One region of the Acidovorax sp. 107 genome, then DNA from elsewhere that is predicted to be linked to it. Evidence: predicted binding sites of a transcription regulator. Region 1 holds the regulator's gene; each other region holds the start of a gene.
The links. Region 1 encodes FNR, which switches genes on or off when oxygen is low (the NO sensors DNR and NnrR bind a similar motif). Its sites were predicted from a motif close to TTGATNNNNATCAA; they were not measured.

Region 1 (2,248 bases):
TGGGTGGCTGTGCGCCTGCAGATTCCGTATGGCTCGGCCACGCCGGGATCGCACGCGGTCCAGTTTGACGTGCAGGCCGTAGGGGCTGCCACCCATGTGACGGAAAAATCCGTATTTCTCGTGCCGCGCTGAGCGGCGTCCCGGAGCGGCCCGTCAGGACCGCACTTTGATCGAATTTGTTGAGGAGTAGAGCGCCATGCCTTCAAACCCTGCCATCGCTACGCCGGCAGTTTCCCCGCCCTGGTGGAAGTTTGGCCACGTGTGGCTGGTGATTGCCGGGCCTGCGATCGTGATCGTGGCCGGCTTTGTAACCCTGTGGCTCGCGATTTCGCGGCCCGATCCCGTGGTGGCCGAGGACTACTACCGCCAGGGTATCGAGATCAACAAGACCCTGGTCGCTCCAGGTAAGAGTCTGGCGCCGGCCCTCAAGGCCCGCAACCATGCGGCCACCCCGGTCCAGGACCAACCACGCTGACAACCCTGCGGTCTCACGCCTGAGCGTGACCGCATGCAGCACCAGGAGACAAAATCGATATGTGGACGCAACGCCTGATGTGGATTGCCTGGCCCGCCTTCTTGATGGCGGGCGTGCTGGAGATGCTTGTTTTTGCCATGGTGGACCCCCAGGACCTGCACTGGTTCGGGCAGCCTCTGGCGTTTTCGAGGGAGGGTGTCTACACCCTTGCTTTTTTTGCGTTCTGGGCCATCACCATGGCCACCAGCGCACTGACGACACTGCTGTCCATGTCACCCTTTGAGGTCAACCGGTGTCCGGTGCCCAATGCGGAGCGGCCCGACGATTGCCGCAAGACATCTTCTTGCTCCTGAACTTTGTCGGTTGCCTGTCTGGGCTCGCGTTGCGTGCCCGGCGGCAATGAGCCAGCACTGCACGAACCTGGTGTAGTGCCCGGCTCTGGGCGAGTGCCGCCGTTGCTCAGTGGCAGGTTTGCTGGCTATTCACAATGCGCCGCAGGGCATCGGTGTCGAGGATGCGGACATGGCGCTGCTTGACCTCCACGATACCTTCCTCCACAAACTTGGAGAACGTGCGGCTGACCGTTTCGAGCTTGAGGCCTAGGTAGCTGCCAATCTCTTCTCGCGTCATGCGCAGCACCAGCTCGGACTGCGAGAAGCCCCGCGCATGCAGGCGCTGTACGAGGTTCAGCAAGAAGGCTGCCAGACGCTCTTCTGCGCGCATGCTGCCGAGCAGCAGCATCACGCCATGCTCGCGCACAATCTCGCGGCTCATGATCTTGTGCACATGGTGCTGCAGGGCCGTGACTTCACGTGACAGCTCTTCGATACGGTCGAAAGGCATGACACAGACCTCGGCGTCTTCCAGTGCCACCGCATCGCAGGTGTGGTGGTCATTGACGATGCCGTCCAGCCCGATGATCTCGCCCGCCATCTGAAACCCCGTGACTTGGTCGCGACCATCTTCGGTGGCCACGCAGGTCTTGAAGAATCCTGTGCGGATCGCATAAAGGGATGTGAAGGATTCGCCATTGCGGAACAAGGTGCCGCCACGCTTGACCTTGCGACGCACAGCAACGACCTCGTCGATACGCTGCAGCTGTTCTTCATTCAGGCCCACAGGCATGCACAACTCCCGAAGGTTGCAGTTGGAGCAGGCGACTTTGATGGTGAGCGGATTCATAAGCACTTGGACTTGGGTTGGTGGCCGGGCATATCGCGCTTGCCGCGCATGGACATTTGAGCATGGCGCGGGCCAGCGGCTGACCTTCATCAAATTGTCGCCGTATGGCCGATGGGTTCACTTGATGCAGGTCAAGGACGTGTCCTGGAGCCTACGGCACAGTCAAGGTGTACGCAAGGAAATTCTCCCATGACTGCTGTTTCGCAAGATCTTCTGCGCCGTTTTGACGTGCCAGGGCCCCGTTATACATCGTATCCAACGGCCGACCGTTTTGTGGAGGCGTTCGGTGAGGAAGACTATGTGCTGGCGCTGGAGCAACGCCGTTCAGGCACGGTGGCCAAGGCCATGCCGCTGTCTTTGTACGTGCACATTCCGTTTTGCGAATCGCTGTGTTACTACTGCGCTTGTAACAAGATCATTACCAAGCACCATGACCGTGCTGACGTCTACTTGCGCTATCTGAGCCGTGAGATTGACCTGCACACGGCCCACTGCGGGGTGGGGCAGGTGGTCAGTCAGTTGCACTTTGGCGGCGGAACGCCCACCTTTCTCTCGGACGCTGGCTTGCGAGAGCTGATGGCCATGCTCAAA
Region 2 (2,248 bases), 2.3 Mb from region 1:
TGACCTGGCTGCTGCAGGCCCTTGCGCGGTCAGCGCGGCGCACCTTCCCTGGGAAGGACCTGCACGGCACGCCGTAGACTGCACCCATCTGCCCTCCAGTCTGATGAATATCCAGCTTCTCTCTGACCTCCACCTGGAGGCTCACCCGCACTTTGTGCCCGAACCCGCCCCCGGCGCCGATGTGCTGGTGCTGGCGGGGGATGTGGGCTCCTACCAGCAAGGCTCCCAGCTGGGCGACGACGACTTCGGCCTGGCCCGGTTTTCGCCGCTGCCCCAGCATGGGGGCTGGCCGACCCCTGTGCTGTTTGTGCCCGGCAACCATGAGTACGACGCCCAGGACTTCGATGCCGCGCACCTGCGCCTGCGCCAGACCTGCGAGCGCCTGGGCATTGCGTGGCTGGAGCGTGAAGCCCTGGTGCTGCAAGGCGTGCGTTTTGTGGGCACGACGCTGTGGAGCGATTTCGACGCACTGGCCGACCATGAGGGCACGACCGACCTCACGCGCCGGCTCAAGCTGCGGGACAAGGCCTTTCGCGCGGCCAACTTCTACCTGCGCAAGACCGGTGGCACGCGCCACACAGAGCCGTTTCTGGCCGAGCCCATGCGCGAGCAGGCGCTGGTCTGCCAGCAGTGGCTGCGCGATGTGCTGCAGCAGCCGTTTGACGGCCCCACCGTGGTCGTCACCCACTTTGCACCCAGCCTGCGCAGCGCCGACCCCCGCTACGGCCTGGTGCCCGGCACAGCAGGGTTTTGCAACGCACTGGACGACCTGCTGATGCACACCCCGCTGTGGCTGCATGGCCACCTGCATGCGCCCAGCGACTACACCGCGCAGGGTCAGCGCAGCGACGGATCGCCCTGGCAGTGCCGGGTGGTGGCCAACCCGCTGGGTTACGCACGCAAGGGCGAGCAGGCAGCGTTTCAGCCGCGCTGCGTGGTCACCGTATGATCAGCATGCGGTTCGTACGAATCCGCCACGCGCCGAACAGAACAACATGACCCAGGTCAAGACAACAGGCACCCGCGCAGAGTAGTCTGCCCCATCCCTTTTCGGAGAACACCATGAATATCCTGCTTGCTGTCGATGGCAGCGCCTACACCAAGAAAATGCTGGCCTACCTGGCCACCCACGAAGAACTGCTGGGCGGCACCCACACCTACACCGTACTGACGGTGCAGGCCCCGCTGCCTCCCCGCGCCCGCGCCGCGCTGGGCAAGGAAGTGGTGGACAACTACCACGCCGAAGAAGCCGAAAAAATCCTCGCCCCTGTGTGCAAGTTCCTGGGCCGCCACGGCGTGGATGCCAAGCGCAGCGTCAAGGTCGGCACGGTGGGCGAAACCATCGCCAAGGTGGCAGACACCGGCAAGTTCGACCTGCTGGTCATGGGTTCGCACGGCCATGGCGCCATCGCCACGCTGGTGATGGGCTCGGTGACCACCCAGGTGCTGGCGCACAGCAAGGTGCCGCTGCTGATCGTTCGCTGAACGTCCAGCTCCGCTGCGCAACCGCGCAACACCATCCAAAAGCCCTGCCTTGCAGGGCTTTTTTTCATCTCGTTACGACTAAGTGGTTATTGAATAACCAATAAGTTTACTTTTGTACCAAATGGTTATACATTCGCGCCACGCCCATCTTGGCGTGTCAATTCCATCGAAACCGAGAGGAACGACCCATGAAGAAGACCCTGATTGCACTCGCTCTGACCGCAGGCGCCACCTTCAGCACCATGGCGCAAGACATCGTCGATACCGCCGTGAAGGCGGGCAACTTCAAGACCCTGGTGGCCGCCGTGCAGGCCGCCGGTCTGGTGGACACCCTCAAGGGCCCCGGCCCGTTCACGGTGTTTGCCCCTACCGACGAAGCGTTCGCCAAGATCCCCAAGGCCACGCTGGACGGCCTGCTGGCCGACAAGGCCGCATTGACCAAGGTGCTGACCTACCACGTGGTGCCCGGCAAGGTCATGGCCAGCGACGTGAAGGCCGGCAAGGTCAAGACCGTGCAAGGCCAGGAACTCACAGTGAGCACGAGCATGGGCGTGATGGTCGACCAGTCCAAGGTCATTGCCACCGACGTGGCCGCCAGCAACGGCGTGATCCATGCGATCGACACGGTGCTGATGCCCAAGTAAGCCACCGGCACCACCGCTCTTTTCACCCACCATCCATTCACGAGGAGAAGCCGCCATGAACACCGTATTCAATCGCCGCACCGTCCTGATGGCTGCCGCCCTGGGCGCCAGCGCCACCC
Region 3 (2,248 bases), 1.3 Mb from region 1:
GGGCACGATCAAGGCCGAACCTTTGATGCTTATCAACGGCAAGGAAAAACTCACGCTGCGCTTTGACTGCAAGCCCTGCGAGATGCACGTGGTGGGCAAAATCAAGCGCCAGGTGCTCCAGCAAGAGTCCGGCGTGCCGTTGACCTTCTACCGCACCCGACCCGCACCCGCAGCGCCCACGCGCTGAAGGCGGGCGGCAGCCCCACCCCAGGGCCAGGATTGCCCCTAAAGCGCCCTCCGCCCTCCCCTCACTCCGCGCAGGCCATGCCCTGCGCGAGCAACGGCTGCAGCGCCACCACACCACCCACGATCACCAAGGCTGGCGCCTGGACCGCCTGGCTGGCGGCCACACCGGGCAGCGACGCCAGGGTGCCCGTGAGGCAGCGCTGCCCGGGCAGCGTTGCGCGTTCCACAATGGCCGCTGGTGTGTCGGCCGGCATCCCATGCGCCATGAGCTGGGCGCAGATCGTCGGCAGGGTGGCGACGCCCATGTAGAACACCACGGTCTGGCGTGCACGCGCCAGCAGCGGCCAGTCCAGCGCCGTGTCGTTGTCGCCGCGCAGGTGGCCCGTGGCCAGTACCAGGGTGCCGGCATGGTCGCGGTGCGTGAGCGGGATGCCCGCACTGGCGCCCGCCCCCTGCGCTGCCGTGATACCGGGCACCACCTCGAACGGGATGCCTGCCTGCGCCAGGCCCAGCGCTTCCTCTCCACCGCGCCCGAACACGTAGCAGTCGCCCCCCTTCAGGCGCACCAGCGGCCTGCCACTGAGCGCCAGCCGGCACATCAGGTCGATGATGGCCTCCTGCGGCAGCGTGTGGCGGGAGGACTCCTTGCCCACGTAGATGCGTTCGGCGGTGGCAGGCACCAGGTCCAGCACCTGCTCACCCACCAGGTGGTCGTACAGCACCAGGCTGGCCTCGCGGAGCACGCGCGCAGCCTTGACCGTCAGCAGGTCAGGGTCGCCCGGGCCCGCGCCCACCAGGGTCACGCGCCCTGTGGGCACCGGGGCACCGGTGGCCGAGCCACGCACCGGCTCCAGCCATTGGGGGTTGTCCATGAAGCTCATCGTGTGGCCTTCGGGTTGTCTGTGGGGTGATGCATTGTTCTGACACACAGGCCCGCGCGTCCTTGAACCAGTTCAAGGACAGCGCACACCGCCCGCAGGACGATACGCAGGCCCGCACCAGACGAAGGACAGCCGTTGGCCGGGCCGCAGAGCGCAGCCGCGCCTTGCCGAAAACCAATCGCTGCTCCATGACGCAGAGGACCGATGATGAAAGCAATCAAAACCGTCCAGCACCTTGCACTGGCTGCCGCCGCCATGGCCGTGGCCACCTCGGTGATGGCACAGGCAGGCAAGGGAGTCTCGCAACCCGAAATGAACTACCAGGCTGGCGGGTCCCCTTTGGTGAATGAGCCCATGCACCAGAGCACCAACCCCAAGGCGCCGCCCATGACAGCGGCCGAGTTCGAGAAAGCGCGCCAGACCTACTTCGAGCGCTGCGCGGGCTGCCATGGCGTGCTACGCAAGGGTGCAACGGGCAAACCACTGACACCCGACATCACGACCGCCAAGGGCACGGACTACCTCAAGGTGTTCATCTCCTATGGTTCCCCCGCCGGCATGCCCAACTGGCTGACCTCCGGCGAGATGAACGAGCAGGAAGTGGACCTGATGGCGCGCTACATCCAGCACGAGCCACCAACACCACCAGAATTCGGCATGGCCGACATGAAGAAGACCTGGAAGGTGATCGTTGAGCCCAAGGACCGCCCCAAGAAGAAGCTCAACAACTACAACATCGAGAACATCTTCTCGACCACGCTGCGCGACACCGGCGAGGTGGCGCTGATCGACGGCGACACCAAGAAGATCATCAACATCGTCAAGACCGGCTACGCGGTGCACATCTCGCGCACCTCGGCTTCGGGCCGCTACCTGTTCGTGATCGGCCGCGATGCCAAGATCAACATGATCGACCTGTGGATGGAAAAGCCCGACAACGTCGCCGAAGTGCGCGTGGGGCTGGAAGCCCGCTCGGTGGATACCTCCAAGTTCAAGGGCTACGAAGACAAGCTGGCGATTGCCGGCAGCTACTGGCCGCCCCAGTACACCATCATGAACGGCGACACGCTGGAACCGATGAAGATCGTCAGCACCCGCGGCATGGTGGTGGGCACGCAGGAATACCACCCCGAGCCCCGCGTGGCCTCCATCGTGGCGTCGCACTTCAAGCCCGAGTTCGT

Region 2: the regulator FNR is predicted to act here: its motif matches at 996-1,009, upstream of C8C99_RS15685 (universal stress protein).
Region 3: the regulator FNR is predicted to act here: its motif matches at 1,130-1,143, upstream of cobA (uroporphyrinogen-III C-methyltransferase).

What each region holds. Positions count from the first base shown of each region.
Region 1 is NZ_QBTZ01000001.1:1,051,890-1,054,137, forward strand. It holds gene ccoG (cytochrome c oxidase accessory protein CcoG) at 1-132, shown strand, start outside; gene C8C99_RS04985 (FixH family protein) at 197-475, shown strand; gene C8C99_RS04990 (hypothetical protein) at 535-828, shown strand; gene fnr (fumarate/nitrate reduction transcriptional regulator Fnr) at 935-1,657, opposite strand; gene hemN (oxygen-independent coproporphyrinogen III oxidase) at 1,847-2,248, shown strand, end outside.
Region 2 is NZ_QBTZ01000001.1:3,364,757-3,367,004, reverse strand. It holds gene C8C99_RS15695 (LysR family transcriptional regulator) at 1-77, shown strand, start outside; gene C8C99_RS15690 (metallophosphoesterase) at 104-949, shown strand; gene C8C99_RS15685 (universal stress protein) at 1,063-1,485, shown strand; gene C8C99_RS15680 (fasciclin domain-containing protein) at 1,674-2,129, shown strand; gene C8C99_RS15675 (fasciclin domain-containing protein) at 2,185-2,248, shown strand, end outside.
Region 3 is NZ_QBTZ01000001.1:2,332,216-2,334,463, forward strand. It holds gene C8C99_RS10950 (U32 family peptidase) at 1-187, shown strand, start outside; gene cobA (uroporphyrinogen-III C-methyltransferase) at 249-1,067, opposite strand; gene C8C99_RS10960 (cytochrome D1 domain-containing protein) at 1,272-2,248, shown strand, end outside.